2 regions of the Massilia sp. BHUDP2 genome follow, and region 1 is predicted to be linked to the other one. Evidence: riboswitches for the same ligand, from Rfam matches in the RefSeq annotation. Region 1 holds a riboswitch; the other holds the start of a gene.
What was found. Region 1 has a riboswitch for thiamine pyrophosphate ahead of thiC (phosphomethylpyrimidine synthase ThiC). Riboswitches for the same ligand answer to the same signal wherever they lie in the genome.
Positions count from the first base shown of each region.

Region 2: linked by a shared signal. The riboswitch ahead of ACK6C6_RS06555 (TonB-dependent siderophore receptor) and the one ahead of thiC (phosphomethylpyrimidine synthase ThiC) in region 1 are both predicted to bind thiamine pyrophosphate.

Region 1 is NZ_JBJUVW010000004.1:453,487-462,311, reverse strand. Features, by position in the region: gene ACK6C6_RS23665 (hypothetical protein) at 1-418, opposite strand, end outside; gene ACK6C6_RS23660 (SMR family transporter) at 510-851, opposite strand; gene ACK6C6_RS23655 (DUF2147 domain-containing protein) at 910-1,356, opposite strand; gene ACK6C6_RS23650 (valine--tRNA ligase) at 1,505-4,303, opposite strand; TPP riboswitch at 4,394-4,499, shown strand; gene thiC (phosphomethylpyrimidine synthase ThiC) at 4,568-6,481, shown strand; gene thiS (sulfur carrier protein ThiS) at 6,481-6,684, shown strand; gene ACK6C6_RS23635 (thiazole synthase) at 6,701-7,495, shown strand; gene ACK6C6_RS23630 (hydroxymethylpyrimidine/phosphomethylpyrimidine kinase) at 7,495-8,238, shown strand; gene thiE (thiamine phosphate synthase) at 8,264-8,825, shown strand, end outside.
Region 2 is NZ_JBJUVW010000001.1:1,459,293-1,468,117, forward strand. Features, by position in the region: gene ACK6C6_RS06535 (proprotein convertase P-domain-containing protein) at 1-225, shown strand, start outside; gene pnuC (nicotinamide riboside transporter PnuC) at 369-962, shown strand; gene ACK6C6_RS06545 (AAA family ATPase) at 974-1,501, shown strand; gene ACK6C6_RS06550 (HDOD domain-containing protein) at 1,692-2,561, shown strand; gene ACK6C6_RS06555 (TonB-dependent siderophore receptor) at 2,692-4,821, opposite strand; TPP riboswitch at 4,913-5,021, opposite strand; gene ACK6C6_RS06560 (ATP-binding protein) at 5,076-6,710, opposite strand; gene ACK6C6_RS06565 (DUF535 family protein) at 6,823-7,782, opposite strand; gene ACK6C6_RS06570 (glutathione S-transferase) at 8,207-8,825, shown strand, end outside.

The DNA.
Region 1 (8,825 bases):
GGTGGTGCACGACGGACAGGCGCGACTGGCGGCCTTCGCGGGCGCGCACGCGGCCCGCGCTCGGTCCCTGCAGCATCAGGAGGGTCAGCGCAAGCGACACGATCAGGGTGAAGCCGAGCAGCGCCCCGCTCAGCCACATGGCGGTCGGCTCGGCGCTGCCCCACAGGATCGCGCTGCCGGCCACGAAGGTGAGCAGCAGCGCCGCGGCCGACACCCGGCCCAGCGCGGGCGAGCGCTTGATGCGGTGGCCGGCCATGCCGATGAAGAAGAAGCCCGACGCGGCCAGCAGCATGGCCGCCAGCAGGGCGGCGGAGCTCGACACTTCATGCGCGGAAGCGCCGTTCGGGAACAGCATCACCGGAGGCGCCACCAGCACCAGGATCCCGGCCATCAGGCAGGCCAGACGCAAGAAGATCATTCGACTTTCCTCGTATTGAATTCGTTGTAATAACAACTCAGCAATACGAGACGATATCGAATTTGCAATTATTGCGGCGCGCGAATGAAGCTCAGTGACTGACGCTTTTCGAGAACAGGTTGATCACCGCCACCCCTGCGATGATCAGTCCGAGTCCGGCGATGGCGGGCAGGTCGAGGCGCTGCCCGTAGACGAACCAGCTGATCAGGGAAATCAGCACGATGCCGACCGCCGACCAGATCGCATAGGCGATCCCCGTAGGCAGCACGCGCAGGCTGAAGGTCAGCAGGTAGAAGGACAGGGCATAGCAGCCCACCGTGACCAGGCTGGGGATCGGCCGGGTAAAGCTGTCGGAGGCCTTGAGCGCGGTGGTGCCGATGACCTCCGTGACGATGGCGAAGGCGAGGTAGAGATAGGCTTGGGACTGGGTCATGCGCCCATCATACAGGGCGAGCGGCCGGCGCCTGTGGGCACGGGCCGCTACATGGGGATTACTGCTCGCGGACCCAGGTCTGCGAACGGCCGAACATCGGCGCGCCGATGTAGCCGCGCACTTCCAGCTTGCTGCCGTTGTCCTTCAGGGCCGCCTTGCTCTTGTAGGTCTTGCCCTTGGACGGATCGAGGATCTCGCCGCCGGTGTACTCGTTGCCGTCCTTTTTCAGGCCGGACAGGATGGTCATGCCGATGATCGGCTGGTCCTTGCGCGCGCCTTCGCAGGCGGTGCATTTCGGGTTCTGGTCCTGGTCGGCCGGGCGGAACAGTTTTTCGATCTTGCCGGTCAGGACGCCGTTCTCTTCGGTGATGCGTACGAGGGACTTCGGCTTGCCGGTTTCGTCGTCGATCGTTTTCCAGGTGCCTGCGGCCGAGGTGTTCTGGGCCATGGCAGCCGGTGCGGCGAGGATCAGGGCAATCAGGCTTGCCTGCATCAGTTTACGCATTGTGGGTCTCCATTGTTGTTGTCTGACGGGACCAGTGTAGCAAACTGTATTCACGGCCGGGTCATCGAAATCCGAGGAAGTATTCGAATTGGATGGGTTCCAACAAAAAACGCGGCCGAAGCCGCGTTTTTCGTTTGGCGATGCCGAATCAGGCTGCCGGCAGCTTCGCCAGCTGCTCCTGCATCTTGGCCAGCGTGGCCGAGAAGTTCGCCACGCGTTCCTTCTCCTGCTCCACCACCGCGGCCGGGGCGCGGGCAACGAAGCTTTCGTTCGACAGCTTGCCGCTGGCCTTGGCGATCTCGCCCTGCAGGCGCGCGATCTCTTTCGACAGGCGCTCGCGCTCGGCGGCGACGTCGATCTCGACCTTCAGCATCAGCTTGGTGGTGCCGACGATCGACACGGCGGCCGGCGATTCCGGCAGCGCGTCGACCACCTGCACCTCCTGCAGCTTGCCCAGTGCCTGGATGTAGGGGGCGAACACCGCCATGCGGGCGCGGTCTTCCGCGTTGCCCGGCTCGACGATCAGCGGCACGCGCACCGACGGCGACAGCGACATCTCACCGCGCAGGTTGCGGGTGGCGTCGATCAGGGCCTTGAGCTGTTCCATCCAGGCTTCCGCCTCTTCGCTCACGAACGAGGTATCGGCCAGCGGGTAGGGCTGCAGCATGATCGAATCGCCGGTCTTGCCGGCCAGCGGCGCGATCGCCTGCCACAGGGCTTCGGTCACGAACGGGATGATCGGGTGCGCCAGGCGCAGCACCACTTCCAGCACGCGCAGCAGGGTGTGGCGGGTGGCGCGCTGTTGCGCTTCCGTGCCCTGCTGGACCGAGACCTTGGCCAGTTCCAGGTACCAGTCGCAGTATTCGTACCAGACGAAGTTGTAGATGCTGCTGGCGATGTTGTCGAAGCGGTAGTCGGCAAAGCCCTTGGCGATATCGAGTTCGACGCGGTTCAGCAGGGAGATGATCCAGCGGTCGGCCTGCGACAGGTCTTCCGGATTCGGCTGGCCGCAGTCCTTGCCTTCCGTGTTCATCATCACGAAGCGGGTGGCGTTCCACAGCTTGTTGCAGAAGTTGCGGTAGCCCTCGCAGCGGCCGAGGTCGAAGTTGATGTTGCGGCCCAGCGAAGCGTAGCTCGCCATGGTGAAGCGCACGGCGTCGGTGCCGAAGGCCGGGATCCCCTCCGGGAATTCCTTGCGGGTGGCCTTGGCGATCTTCTCGGCGGCGCGCGGGTCCATCAGGCCGGTGGTGCGCTTGGCCACCAGCGACTCGACGTCGATGCCGTCGATCAGGTCGATCGGGTCGAGCGTGTTGCCCTTCGACTTGGACATCTTCTGGCCCTGGCTGTCGCGCACCAGGCCGTGCACATACACGGTCTCGAACGGCACCTTGCCGGTGAAGTGGGTCGTCATCATCACCATGCGGGCGACCCAGAAGAAGATGATGTCGAAACCGGTCACCAGCACCGACGAGGGCAGGAAGTGCTTCATGTCCGGGGTTTCTTCCGGCCAGCCCATGGTCGAGAAGGGCACCAGGGCCGAGGAGAACCAGGTATCCAGCACGTCGTCGTCGCGGCGCAGTGCGCCGGTGACGCCCTGGGCCGCGGCCTTGGCTTGCGCTTCTTCCTCGGTGCGGGCGACCACGATCTCGCCGTTCTCGCCGTACCAGGCCGGGATGCGGTGGCCCCACCACAGCTGGCGCGAGATGCACCAGTCCTGGATGTTGCCCAGCCACTGGTTGTAGGTGGTGGTCCAGTTCTCGGGCACGAACTTGATCTCGCCGTTGGCCACCTTTTCCAGCGCCACGTCGGTGATCGACTTGCCCGGGTTGAAGGTGCCTTCCGGCGCCGGTTTGCTCATGGCGACGAACCACTGGTCGGTCAGCATCGGCTCGATGACCACGCCGGTGCGGTCGCCGCGCGGCACCATCAGCTTGTGCGGCTTGACTTCGGCCAGCAGGCCTTGCGCCTCCAGGTCGGCGACGATCTGCTTGCGCGCGGCGAAGCGGTCCAGGCCCTGGTACTGGCTCGGGCCGTTCTCGTTGATCTTGGCGTCCAGGGTGAAGATGTTGATCGGCGCGAGGTTGGCGCGCTGGCCGACCGCGTAGTCGTTGAAGTCGTGGGCCGGGGTGATCTTGACGCAGCCGGTGCCGAATTCCTTGTCGACGTAGCTGTCCGCGATCACCGGGATCTGGCGGCCGGTCAGGGGCAGGTTCAGCAGCTTGCCGTGCAGGTGGGTATAGCGTTCGTCGGTCGGGTCCACCGCCACGGCGACGTCGCCCAGCAGGGTTTCCGGACGGGTGGTGGCGACCGTGAGGTGGCCCGAGCCGTCGGCCAGCGGGTACTTGATGTACCACATCGAGCCGTCTTCTTCCTGCGAATCGACTTCCAGGTCCGACACGGCGGTGCCCAGCACCGGATCCCAGTTGACCAGGCGCTTGCCGCGGTAGATCAGGCCCTGTTCGTACAGGCGCACGAAGACTTCCGCCACGGTTTTGCTGCGGCTTTCGTCCATCGTGAAGTATTCGCGCTTCCAGTCCGGCGAGGTGCCCATGCGGCGCATCTGGCCGGTGATGGTGTTGCCCGACTTTTCCTTCCACTCCCAGACCTTCTCGACGAAGGCTTCGCGGCCGAGGTCGTGGCGCGAGATCTTCTGCGCGTCGAGCTGGCGCTCCACCACGATCTGGGTGGCGATGCCGGCGTGGTCGGTGCCCGGGATCCAGGCGGTGTTATAGCCGCGCATGCGGTAGTAGCGGGTCAGGCCGTCCATCACGGTCTGGTTGAAGGCATGGCCCATGTGCAGGGTGCCCGTGACGTTCGGCGGCGGCAGCTGGATGCTGAACGACGGCTTGCCGTCTTCCATGGTGGCGGTGAAGTAACCGCGCTGTTCCCACTCGGTGCGCCAGTATTGTTCAATGTCTGCGGGCTCGAAAGACTTGGCAAGTTCCATGATGTGGTGAGATAAAAATTGTGCGAAAAGAACCATTATAGAGTAGATGCGGCTATAATCCGCCCCGCTGCGTTCCGGAAAGCCGGGCGCGGCACACGCTAGGGGTCCTGCTGTCGCAAACGCGACACGCGGGTGAGAAATACCCTCCGAACCTGATCTGGATAATGCCAGCGAAGGGAAGCAGTCAGAACACGGCCCGGGGCGCGCACGCGCCTGCCTGGCCGATCCTGGCACACTCCTTTGCTGGCTCCGCAAAGGAGCCACATGAACGCACCTCTGAAGTTCGACGCCGCGACCGCCACGGTCGACCAGGCGGCCATCGAACCCTTCCCCAACTCGCGCAAGGTCTACATCGAAGGCAGCCGGCCCGACATCCGCGTGCCGATGCGCGAGATTTCGCAATCCCCGACACCCGACAGCTTCGGCGGCGAGGCGAATCCGCCGCTGTTCGTCTACGACACTTCCGGACCCTACACCGACCCGGCTGCCGGCATTGACATCCGCCGCGGCCTGGGTACACCGCGTACGCCGTGGATCCTCGAACGGGGAGATACCGAGGAGTTGGCGGGCCCGACTTCCGACTACGGCAAGGCGCGCCTGCTTGACCCGGCGCTCACCGCCCTGCGCTTCGAGCTGCAGCGCACCCCGCGCCGCGCCCGCAGCGGGCGCAACGTCACCCAGATGCACTATGCGCGCCAGGGCATCGTGACGCCCGAGATGGAGTTCGTCGCCCTGCGCGAAAACCTGCGCCGCAAGGAATACCTGGCTTCGCTGGTCGATTCCGGTCCCATGGGCGCGCGCGTGGCCAGCCTGCTGTCGCGCCAGCATCCGGGCCAGTCCTTCGGCGCCAGCATCCCCGCCGAGATCACGCCCGAGTTCGTGCGCGACGAGGTGGCCCGTGGCCGCGCCATCATCCCGGCCAACATCAACCACCCGGAAATCGAGCCGATGATCATCGGCCGTAACTTCCTGGTGAAGATCAACGCCAACATCGGCAACTCGGCGGTGACGTCCTCGATCGGCGAGGAAGTGGAAAAGATGACCTGGGCGATCCGCTGGGGCGCCGACAACGTGATGGACCTCTCGACCGGCAAGCACATCCACGAGACGCGCGAGTGGATCATCCGGAATTCGCCGGTGCCGATCGGAACCGTGCCGATCTACCAGGCCCTGGAAAAGGTCGGCGGCAAGGCCGAGGAACTGACTTGGGAGATCTACCGCGACACCCTGATCGAGCAGGCGGAGCAGGGCGTCGACTACTTCACCATCCACGCCGGCGTGCGCCTGGCCTACGTGCCGATGACGGCCAAGCGCCTGACCGGCATCGTCTCGCGCGGCGGTTCCATCATGGCCAAGTGGTGCCTGGCGCACCACAAGGAATCCTTCCTGTACACGCATTTCGAGGAGATCTGCGAGATCATGAAGGCCTATGACGTGTCCTTCAGCCTGGGCGACGGCCTGCGTCCCGGCTCGATCTACGACGCCAACGACGAAGCCCAGCTGGCCGAGCTGAAGACCCTGGGCGAACTGACGCAGATCGCCTGGAAGCACGACGTGCAGACCATGATCGAGGGCCCCGGCCACGTGCCCCTGCACCTGATCAAGGAGAACATGGACCTGCAGCTGGAACAGTGCAGCGAAGCGCCGTTCTACACCCTGGGGCCGCTCACCACCGACATCGCGCCCGGCTACGACCACATCACCTCGGGCATCGGCGCCGCCACCATCGGCTGGTACGGCACCGCCATGCTGTGCTACGTCACGCCCAAGGAGCACCTGGGCCTGCCCGACAAGAACGATGTCAAGGACGGCATCATCACCTACAAGATCGCGGCCCACGCGGCCGACCTGGCCAAGGGCCACCCTGGCGCCCAGCTGCGGGACAACGCCCTGTCGAAGGCGCGCTTCGAATTCCGCTGGGCAGACCAGTTCAACCTCGGCCTCGACCCGGACAAGGCGCGCGCCTTCCACGACGAGACCCTGCCCAAGGAGTCAAGCAAGGTGGCGCACTTCTGCTCGATGTGCGGCCCGCATTTCTGTTCGATGAAAATCACGCAGGAGGTGCGCGAGTATGCCGCCGCCAGCGGCGTGGCCGAAGGGGCCGCGCTGGCGAAGGGCATGGAAGAAAAGGCGATCGAGTTCGTGCGCGGCGGCGCCAGGCTGTACCGGGAGGTCTGATGACGGAGATCGAATTGAACGGCGCCCTGTACCAGGTGCCGGCGGGCGTCTCGCTGCTGGACCTGGCGGGCCAGCTGGGCCTGGCCGAGCAAGCGGTGGCGGTGGCGGTCAACCGCGAAGTGGTGCCGCGCCAGCAGTGGCCGCAGCGCCGGCTGCAGGCCCGCGACAAAGTGGACATCGTGCGCGCCATCGGCGGCGGTTGAAAACAAGGAGATGACAATGAATGCAATCGTAGAGAACGACTTCCTGACCATCGCCGGGCGCCAGTACGCTTCGCGCCTGCTGGTCGGCAGCGGCAAGTACCGCGACCTGGCGCAGACGCGCGAAGCCACCCTGGCAGCCGGCGCCGAGATCGTCACCGTGGCGATCCGCCGCGTGAACATCGGCCAGGACCCGAACGCTCCCAGCCTGCTCGACGTGCTGCCCCTGGAGGAATTCACCATCCTGCCCAACACGGCCGGCTGCTACACGGCGAAAGACGCCGTGTACACGCTGCAGATGGCGCGCGAGCTGCTGGGCGGGCGCAAGCTGGTCAAGCTGGAGGTGCTGGGCGACGAGAAGACCCTGTTCCCCCAGATGCCCGAAACGCTCAAGGCGGCGGAGGTCCTGGTGCGCGACGGTTTCGACGTGATGGTCTATTGCAGCGACGACCCGGTGCAGGCGCGCATCCTGCAGGAGATCGGTTGCGTCGCCGTAATGCCGCTGGCCTCGCTCATCGGTTCCGGCATGGGCATCCTGAATCCCTGGAACCTCTCGCTCATCATCGAGCAGGCATCGGTGCCGGTGCTGGTCGATGCCGGTGTCGGCACGGCCTCGGATGCGGCGATCGCGATGGAGCTCGGCTGCGACGGCGTGCTCATGAACACCGCGATCGCGGCCGCCCACGATCCGGTGCGCATGGCGCGCGCGATGCGCCACGCCGTCATCGCCGGGCGCGAGGCGCGCCTGGCGGGGCGCATGCCGAAGCGCTTCGCGGCCTCGCCCTCGTCGCCGCTGCAGGGCATGGCCACCTGATGGTGCCGACCGTGCTCGTGTTCGCCGGGCTCGACCCCGGCGGCGGGGCAGGGCTGGCGGCGGACATCGCCGCCATCGGCGCCCTCGGCGGCCACGCGCTGCCGGTGGCGACGGCCCTGACCGTCCAGGACAACAACCGGGTGCACGAGGTGCACCCGGTCGACGCCGGCCTGGTCCTGCGCCAGGCCGATGCCCTGGTCGATGCCTTCGGCATCGACGCGGTCAAGATAGGCATTCCCGGCAGCCGCGAGAACGCGGCCGTCATCGCCCGGCTGCTGCGCCGGCTGCGCGCGTCCGCCCCGGCGCTGCCGGTCGTGCTCGACCCGGTGCTGGCCAGCGGCCACGGCGACGCGCTCGGCAAGGGCAACGCCATCGCCGCGCTGGCCGAGCTGCTGCCGCTGGCCACCGTGCTGGTGCCGAACCTGCCGGAGGCGGCGGCGTTGGGGGAGGTCCCCTGCGAGCACGTGCTGGTCACCGGCGGTCATGGCGAGGGAGACATCGTCGTCAACCGCTGGCTGCAGGGCGGGGTGGAGCAGCGCAGCTGGCGCCTGCCGCGCCTGCCGCACAGCTACCACGGCAGCGGCTGCACGCTGGCCGCCGCCATCGCGGCGCGCCTCGCGCTGGGCGACCCGATGGCGCAAGCGCTCGAGCATGCCCAGGACTACTGCCACCAGACACTGGCGCACGCCTTCCGGATTGCGCCCGGACAGCGCATCCCGCGCCGCATCCTGCATACACACTGAAAGGAACATCGTGAAACAACACTTCATGCGCGGGCTCTACCTCGTCACCCCGGACTGGGACGACACCGAACGCCTGCTCGCGGTCACCGACCTCGCCTTGACTGCTGGCGCATCCCTGGTGCAGTACCGCCATAAAAGCGCCAGCCCGGCCTTGCGCGCCGAGCAAGCCGCGGCCCTGCTGGCGCTGTGCCGCAGCCACAACCGGCCGCTCGTGATCAACGACCACATCGACCTGTGCCGCGACCTCGACGCCGACGGCGTGCACGTCGGCGGCACGGACATGTCGGTGGCGCAGGCGCGGGCCCTGCTGGGACCGGGCAAGATCGTCGGCGCCTCCTGCTACGGCGAGCTGAAACTGGCCGAGAACGCCCAGCAGGCGGGCGCCAGCTACGTCGCCTTCGGCGGCTTCTATCCCTCCCCGGTCAAGAAATACAGCTTCGTCACGCCGCCCGAACTGGTCGAGGTCTGGCGCGACCGCGTGGCCCTGCCGATGGTGGTGATCGGCGGCATGACCCCGCTGAATGCGGCACCGCTGGTGCGGCGCGGCGCCTCGATGGTGGCGGCGATCACGAGCGTGTACGCGGCGG
Region 2 (8,825 bases), on a different contig from region 1:
GCCCCTTACACCGGGTCGTTCCGGCCGGAGGAGGCATTGGCCGCCTTCATCGGCCACAACGTGTTCGGCGCCTGGACCCTGACGGTGGTGGACAGCGAAGCGGGCGACGCCGGCAGCATCGACGGCTGGGCGCTCACTGCCGAGGTGCCGGAGCCCGGCTCGCTGGCCCTGTTCGCGTTGGCGGCGCTCGGCCTGGGCGGCGCGCGCCGCCGCAAGCTCAGGTAAAGCGGGTCGCGAAGCGGCTCTCGATCAGGCCGGCCTTGCCCGGCTGGGGGCAATCGTGTCCGGATCCGGACGGTGAGCCTTGCGCATTGGTCAGCGAGTGGCCATAATCGCCTGCTGACCTGACCTTGCGTCCCCCGCATCGAATGAACGAACCGCTCGCCTTTCTCGGTTTCAGCACCACGCCGCTGGAACTCATCTCCTTCCTGCTGGCGGTGACCACCGTGCTGCTGAACATCCGCCAGAAGCACTGGGCCTGGCTGTTCTCGATCGCGTCGTCAAGCACGTACGCCGTGGTCTTCTTCGAGGCCAGGCTGTATGGCGACATGGGCCTGCAGTTCGTGTTCATCGGCGCCTCGGTATGGGGCTGGTACCAGTGGCTGCACGGCGCCGGCGACCGGCCGCTGGTGGTCACGCGCCTGAAGCCTGCGGGCTGGGGCTGGTCCATCGCCGCCTGGGCCATCGGCTTCGTACTGCTGTCCCAGTTCCTCGACCGTCTCACCGACACCGATGTGCCGCATGCGGACGGCTTCCTGACCGCCGGCAGCCTGGTGGGCCAGCTCCTGCTGGGCCGCAAGAAGGTGGAGAACTGGCTGGTGTGGATCGTGGTCGACGTGCTCTACGTCGGCCTGTACATCTACAAGGACCTGCACCTGACCGCCATCCTGTATGGGGTGTTCGTGGTGCTGGCCTGGACCGGCTGGCGCGCCTGGTCGAACATCGCGCGGAGGGATGCGTGACGCCGAAGCCGATGCGCATCGCCGTGCTCGGCGCCGAATCGTCCGGCAAATCGACCCTGTGCGACGCCCTGGCGCGGCGCTACGGCACCGTGTGGGTGCCGGAATACCTGCGCGAATTCGTCGATACCCACGGCCGCGTGCCGGACGAAGAAGACCAGTACCCGATCGCCTGCACCCAGCGCGCGCGCGAGGACGAGGCGGCCGGGCGCGCCGCAGGTTTCCTGTTCTGCGACACGACGCCCCTGATGACGGCGCTGTACAGCCGCCAGTACTGGGGCCGCGTCGACCCGCAACTGGCGCGCCTCGCCGGCAGCCACGACTACGCCTGGACCCTGGTGACGGCGCCCGACAGCCCCTGGGAGCCGGACGGGCTGCAGCGCGAATCGGAAGAGGTGCGCCAGACCGTGCACCGGATGCTGGTCGAGACGCTGCAGGCGCGTGCCATCTCCTACGTCCTGCTCGAAGGCAGCTTGGAACAGCGCTTGCGCCAGGTGGAGGGTCTGCTGGGGCGTCCTGCTGACTCTTTGTCTCTTGATTGAGGTGGATTTAGGAGACAAGCGGTTACATTTGCCTTTTTGTTGCCGTATGGTATTAGAATGTTTTTCTCAGCTTTGACAACTACGGCGGTGCGCTGTGAAAAACTGGATAGGCCGCCTGCTCGGCGGCACCGAAAAGGAGACCGCTGCCTCAGCCGCCACTGATGCGGCCGCGGTGGCAAATGAGACCGATATGGCGGCCGATGTGGACGCTGCCTACTACCGTTGGCTGGCCGCCTCGAGCGGCACCAACGCCAGTCCGGAGATCGAACGGCAGATCCTCGACGAGCTGCGCGCCCTCACGGACGACCCCGAAAGCGCCTCCGGCCTGGTGCCGCGCGTGCCGGAACTCGTGACGCAGCTGCTGGGCGCCCTGTCGGACGAGAACATCTCCACTGCCGCGCTGTCGGCCGAGGTGGGACGCGACCTGGTGCTGGTCGCCGAAGTGATCCGCGAGGCGAACAGCGCCTACTACCGGCCGGCCAAACCGATCGAGACCCTCGACGGCGCGGTGACCATGCTCGGCCTGAACGGCCTGCGCATGCTGCTGGCGCGCATTGCGATGCGCCCGCTGATCCGCGTGAAGGTGCAGGGCGTCGCGCGCCAGGTGGCGCCGAACGTGTGGCGCCATTCCGAGCGCTGCGCCTTTGCCGCCAGCGTGATGGCGCCGGGCCTGTCGGCCGGCGTGTTCGAATCCTACCTGGCCGGCCTGATGCAGAACGTGGGCCTGCAGGTCGCGTTCCAGATCGCGGACCGGGTCTGCCAGGGCAAGGTGCCCGGTTCGGGGACCTTCGGGATCGAACTGTTCGAGGCCAGCCGCCAGCTGTCGGCGGTGATCGCCCGCCACTGGGACTTCCCGGCCGAGGTGGTCGAGGCGATCGCCTGGGCAAGCGACCCGGACGGGCCGCACCTGGCCCAGGCGCTGACCCAGGGCGACCGCATCGCCAAGCTGCGCCTGCTGCTCGATGCAGAGGTGATCGAGCCGGACGACAGTTTCGTGACCGCCGGCCTGGATGGCTTCCAGCGGCGCTGCCTGGGCAAGCTGGCTGAGCTGGCCGACTGAGTATGCGTTGACCGTAGGGGGGCGGGTCTCCCGCCCACGCGGTGATAGTTGGCAGCAAGATCATTCTGCGCGAAAGCGGAGCCGACATCGATCACCGCGTGGGCGGCGAAGCCGCCCACCCTACAACTCCTTAGAAGTCGAACTGCGCCGACACCCTGAAGGTGCGCGGCGCGCCCGGCAGCAGGTAACCGCCCAGCGACTGCGTCACGTCGCGCCAGTAGAACTTGTCGAACACGTTGTCCACGCGGGCGCGCAGGATGGTGTTCATCCCACCCACGCGCAGCGCATACGAGGCCCCCAGCGCGGCCACGTGGTAGCCCGGCACGACGGCGCGGTTGGCCGGGTCGAAGGCCTTGCTTCCCGAGTACTGCCAGGTGGCGTCCACTTTCAGGCCGCGCAGCGCCGGCACCGCGTATTCCACCCAGGCGGTCGAGCGGAACTCCGGCACGTTGGTCACGCGCTTGCCTTCGACATCGAGGTCGCCGGTGCCGGTCTGTTCGGCGTCGAGCGCCATCAGGGACAGGCTGTAGTTCAGGTCGGAATTCAGTTTGCCCTGGGCCGCCAGTTCGACGCCGCGGTGGCGCTGCTGGCCGGCGCGCACGAAGAGGTTGGCGGCGTTGACGTACTCCAGGCCCTGGCGAATGTCGAAGGCGGCGGCCGACAGCATCACCGCATTGCCCACCACGCCCTTGACGCCCACTTCCACCTGCTTCGAGCGGCTCGGCGGCAGCACGCTGTTTTCGTTGGCGGTGCCCATTTCGGCGATGCCGCCGTGCTGCAGGCCGTGGCTCAGCGAGCCGTAGACGCTCCAGTCGCGCGCCGGCTTGTAGACCAGGGCGACGCTCGGCAGCACGAAGGAATCGTCGGCATGCACCCAGCCCTGTTCGATCTCGGCCAGCTCGTCACGCTTGAGCTTTACCCAGCGCAGGCCGGTGTGCAGCGTGATCTTGTCGGACAGCGCCGCCACGTCCTGCACGAACAGCGCGCTTTCGCGGTCGCTGCGGCGCTCCATCACCGGGCCGGTACGCGGATTGCCCGGGGCCGGATCGACGGCCTGGTTGTTCCAGATGTTGCTGTAGCCGGCGTAGTCGTAGACGTATTCGCCGAAGCTGTCGTGGCGCTCGGACAGGGCGGCGCCCACGGTCAGCTGGTGGCGCACCGCGCCCGTGGCGAAGCGGCCCTGCAGCATGGCCTGCAGGCCCCACGGTGTCCGGCGCTCGCCCACGCTCTGGTAGTCATACACGTCGTAGTCGCCGTTCGAGCAGTAGCCCGGATAGAAGCCCTCGCCCTCGTTGCTGCAGCCGTAGGGGAATGCGGTGTAGTCGTCGCGCTTGAACCAGTGCTTGTTGGCCTTGACCGTGGCGGTCCAGTCCGGGTTCAGGCGGTATTCGAAGCGCAGGCCCAGGTTGCTGCTGTCGGTCTCGACCGGCCTGGTCCAGGGCTGGTCGTTCAGCAGGGTCTTGGCCGATACGCCGGTCGGCAGGACTTCGTTGCGCAGCAGCTGGTAGCCAGGCGCCGTGATCTGCGCCTTGTGCTGGTGGTCGACGTCGAGCTGGAGTAGGGCGTCCGGGCTGATCTGCCAGTCGAAGGCGGCGGAGACGAACTGGCGCTCGCCATCGGCGCCGCGCACGTAGGACTTCAGGTCCTCGGCTGCGGCATTGATGCGATAGCCGAAGCGGCGGTCCTCGAAGCGGCCGCCCAGGTCGATCGAGCCGTGCAGGGTGCCGCGCTCGCTCGCTTCCACCAGGATGGATCGCAGCGGCGCATTGGTCGGGCGCTTGGTGACGAAGTTGAGCATGCCGCCCGGCGCCGCGACGCCGGCCTGCAGGCCGGCCAGGCCGCGCAGCACTTCGATGCGTTCCTTGTTCTCCAGCGGGATCTGGGTGTCGGCGGAAATCGCGATGCCGTCCTTGCGGTAGCTGGTGGCGTTGTCGAGGGCGAAGCCGCGGATCGAGAACTGCTCGGCATAGCCGACCGCGTTGTAGGCGTCGCCGATCGAAGCATCGTAGCGGGCGGCGTCGGTCACGTTGCGGATCGACAGGTCCAGCATCTGGGTGCGGTTGATGGCGGTGATCGATGCCGGGGTATCGAGCAGCGGCGCGTCGGAAAAACCGCCGATGCTGGCGCGGTCGCTGGCGACCCAGCGGCTGCCGGTGACGACCACCGAGGCCACGCCGTCAAGCGCTTGTGCGGATGCGTTGGTGGAGAAGGCCTGCAGGATGGCGCAGGCAATCAGGGAGTACTTCAGCTTGGATGTCATGGTTTGCTCGTCTTCGCGCGCCACATCAAGCATGGCGCGCTGCTTTCATTAAAAAAGCCGGAGCCAACGTGGGGGAAGGGCAAACAAGGATGGGAACTGCGTTGCGCTTTCCTTCGCTGGCATTATCCAGATCAGGTACGAAGGGTATCTCTCACCCGGCAACGCGCTTCTCGCGCATGCCAGGACCCCTAGCGAGGCGGCAGTGTAGCACGGACACGGGAGGCCGTGGTGAATGTGGCAAGACGGGCCGGAACTCAGGACGCCATGGCGTCTGTGGGGGCGGCCGCGGGTGCGCAGGGAAGGGTCACCACGAAGGTGCTGCCCAGGCCCAGTCCCGGACTGTGCGCGCTGACGGTGCCGCCATGCAGTTCGACCAGGCTCTTGACGAGCGCCAGGCCGATGCCCAGGCCACCTTCGTTGCGGCCCGGCGTGCGCGTGACCTGGCTGAAGGAGTCGAACACCCGGCCGAGCATTCCGGCCTCGATGCCGACGCCGTTGTCGTGCACGCTGATCTCGGCGCGCTCGCGTCCGACGTGCAGGGCCAGCCGGATCTCGCCGCCTTCGGGCGTGTACTTGGCGGCGTTGACCAGCAGGTTGGCGACGATCTGTACCAGGCGCTTGTGGTCGCCCAGCACGACCGGCCCCTGCGGCGGGAGGTCCGCATGCAGCCGGTGGCGGCGCTGCCTGAACAGCGGGCGGGTCTGGTCGAGGGCGTCGTTCAGGACCAGGCACAGGTCCACGGGCGCGCGTTCCGCCGCGATCAGGCCTTGCCGCACGCGCGACACGTCGAGCAGGTCCTCGACCAGGTGGGTCATCGTTTCCACCTGGCGCCCGATGATCTCGGCGGTGCGATGCTGCTGCGCGGCGTCGGCGCCGCCTGGCAGGCGCAGCAAGTCGGCCGCCGCCCGGATCGGGGCCAGCGGATTACGCAGCTCGTGCGCCAGCACCGCCATGAAGCGGTCCTTGTGCGCGTCCGCTTCGCGCAACGAGGCCAGGGCCCGTTCCAGCGCCTGCTCGGCGCGCCGGCGGGCGGCATCGGCGCGGTTCAGGCGCAGCGCCGCGTGCCAGGTGCTCGCCACGATCAGGGCCACGATCCCCCAGACCAGCAGCGCGATGCCGGTTTCGGTGTCGATGGTATCGAAGTGCAGGGCGAGCCAGACCAGCGCGCCGAGCAGGACCGGCATGGCGATGGCCGACAGCAGCAGCCGGCGCGCCATCTGCGCCTCTGGGGTGTGGCCGGCGACCGCCGCCATCATTCCTTCGGAAGGCCGTGCGGCCAGGGCGCCCAGCGGCAGCAGGATCAGCACCAGGGCCGTCAGGATCGAGGTGCCGCTGCCGGGCAGCGACTGGTACAGGAAGGTGTCGCGGAACATGTAGCTTGCCAGCGTGAGCGCGGCCAGGGACAGCACCCCGAGCGCCAGCCATTGCGCGAGCTGGACATGGCGCGCACGGGGCAGGGCCAGGAGGCTGATGCCCATGCCGAAGAACATCGCCGCGGTCAGCGGCGACGACAAACGCCACCAGCCGGCATGGTCGGCAATGAAGGACGCTGCGAATGGCCAGTCCAGCCGCGCGCTGCCATGTGCCAGCAGGATCGCAGCCGCCATGACGGTCACGAGCAGCGCCGGTGCCGGGCCGAAGCGGGTATCGGCGCCGCGCCCGTGCAAAGTGAGTGTGCCGCTGGCGAGCAGGGTCAGGGTGGCGGTCAGCGGGACCATGGCCGGCAAACCGGCGAAGACGGAAACGAGCGAATCGATGCCGGCCGCCCACCCCAGCAGGCAAATGGCGGCGATGAGTGCGCAGGCGCAGGCGACGAGGCGCGGCAAGGCGGGCATGGGGACGGCGGGCGACGCGCGGCTGTCGGATGTCGAATGGGCTCGAGAAGGCATGTCCCATCATCATAGTCGGAATGCCCGGGCCGGCGCGCCGGATTCCGGCCTTGCCGGCACGCCCCGGATGGGACAGACGGGATGGCGGGCGGCCGCGACGAGCCGCCCGGCCTCAGGCCTCGGCCGTGGCCGGCGCCGCGACCGCGCGCGCCTGGGCGCTGGCGGCCGGCACCATGTGGCGCAGCATGGTGGTGCGGGTGGAGTCGCCGATGGCGCGCCAGTATTCGCGGCGCTGGGCGGCGCGCTTGCGGTGCTTGGACGGCATGTCGGCCAGCGGCTTGAGGTAGAAGGGCAGGCGGATCAGGTAGCTGCGGCCCGGCATCTCGACCCCGCCGAGAATCTTCCAGAAACCGTCGTAGGCATTCTCGAAGTGCTTCAGGTCGGCCGGATCGTAGGCGATGTGCGAGGTGCACTTGATCGCCACCACCTGGTCGATGCCCAGGGCCTGCGCCACGCCCTGCATCGCGGCGAAGCAGAAGAAGCTCGGCGAGTTGTTGGGGAAGGCTTCTTCGAAAGCGTCGAAGGCGGCGCCGGAGTCGAGCCAGCGGCCCTGGTTGCGGGTCACGAAGGGCACGGTGGGCAGCTCGCTGCCGGCCAGCTGGCCGTCGATCCAGGTATAGGACAGGCGGTGCAGGTACTTGCCGTCGGCGACCAGCGAGATGGTAAGGTCGCCCTCGGCATCGTGGCGCGGCGCCATCTCGAGGCGCAGCAGGAAGCTGTGCTCGCCGGTGTCGTGCTGCCACAGCGTGAGCCCGCCGCCGCCGTAGACGGCCTGGTGGTAGGCATTGCTGAAGGCGGCGTCCTCGAAGCGGTAGTGCGACAGCACGCACTGCACGCGCTCGCGCGCGCTCAGGTCGCGCGCCAGGTAGCTGCGGTGGCTCAGGTGGTGGAACAGGTCGTCGTTGGGGGCGGCCGCGACGAAGCGGCGTACCAGGTCGAGGCGGCACAGGGCCTGGTGCTCGCGCCAGTAGCGCAGCACGCGCAGGCTGCGCACGATGCTCAGCATCCAGGAGGCAGGCGTGTACTGGCTGCGGCGTGCAATCCAGTGCTTGGTCAGGTGAGCGAAAATCATGTGAGCGCTCCAGTCGGCGTAAAGTTGCGGGCGCCACGGCGGCGCCACTGCTTTATCTTCGATGCCCGCTACATGAGTACTCGGAAAACCTGCTGCGCGCTGCAGTGGGTTTCAGGAGGCCGCAACTGTAGATGGGCTTGCATCGCAGAAATCACATTCTGCCACGCAATTTGCCAGGATGCTAACTCGTGCTGTGGTAATACGGAGAACGCTGGGGGATGGAAATGAAACCGCTGGGACGGGTTGCGTTCATGTCGTGTCTCTCTCTCGTGGTTCGTCTTGCTTGTTCTTGCTTGTTTTTCGCCTGTTTTGCGACTTTTTGTTTTCGCCTGACAAGCATACAAGATTACCATGTTTGTGCGGCGACACGCTTCCGATTCATCATCGATAATTGCGCCAGACCGAACCAGACCGGAGGTGCGAGATGGCGTATGAACTTTTTTACTGGCCAGGTATACAGGGGCGTGGCGAGTTCGTCCGGCTTGCCCTGGAAGAGGCGGGGGCCGAGTACGTGGACGTGGCGCGCCGCGAGGGCGGCATGGACCTGCTGCTGTCGGCGCTCGAGACCGAAACACGTCCCTCGTTCGCGCCGCCTTTCCTGCGTGCCGGCGAGCTGACCATCGGCCAGGTGGCGAACATCCTCCTGTACCTGGGCGAGCAGCATGCGCTGGCGCCCCGCTCCGATCCGGGCCGGCTGTGGACCCACCAGCTGCAGCTGACCATCGCCGACCTGGTCACCGAGATCCACGATACCCATCATCCGATCGCCACCTCGCTCTACTATGAAGACCAGAAGCCGGAAGCGCAGCGGCGCGCCGCCGACTTCATCGAGACGCGCCTGCCCAAGTTCTTCGGCTATTTCTCGCGCCTGCTCACCAATCCCGAGCAGCGCGACTGGCTGGTGGGCGACAAGCCGAGCTATGCCGACCTGTCGCTGTTCCAGGTGATCGAAGGCCTGCGCTATGCCTTCCCGAACGCCATGAAGCGGCTGGAGGGCGAGTATCCGGCCCTCGGCGCGCTGCGCGACCGCGTGGCGGCGCGGC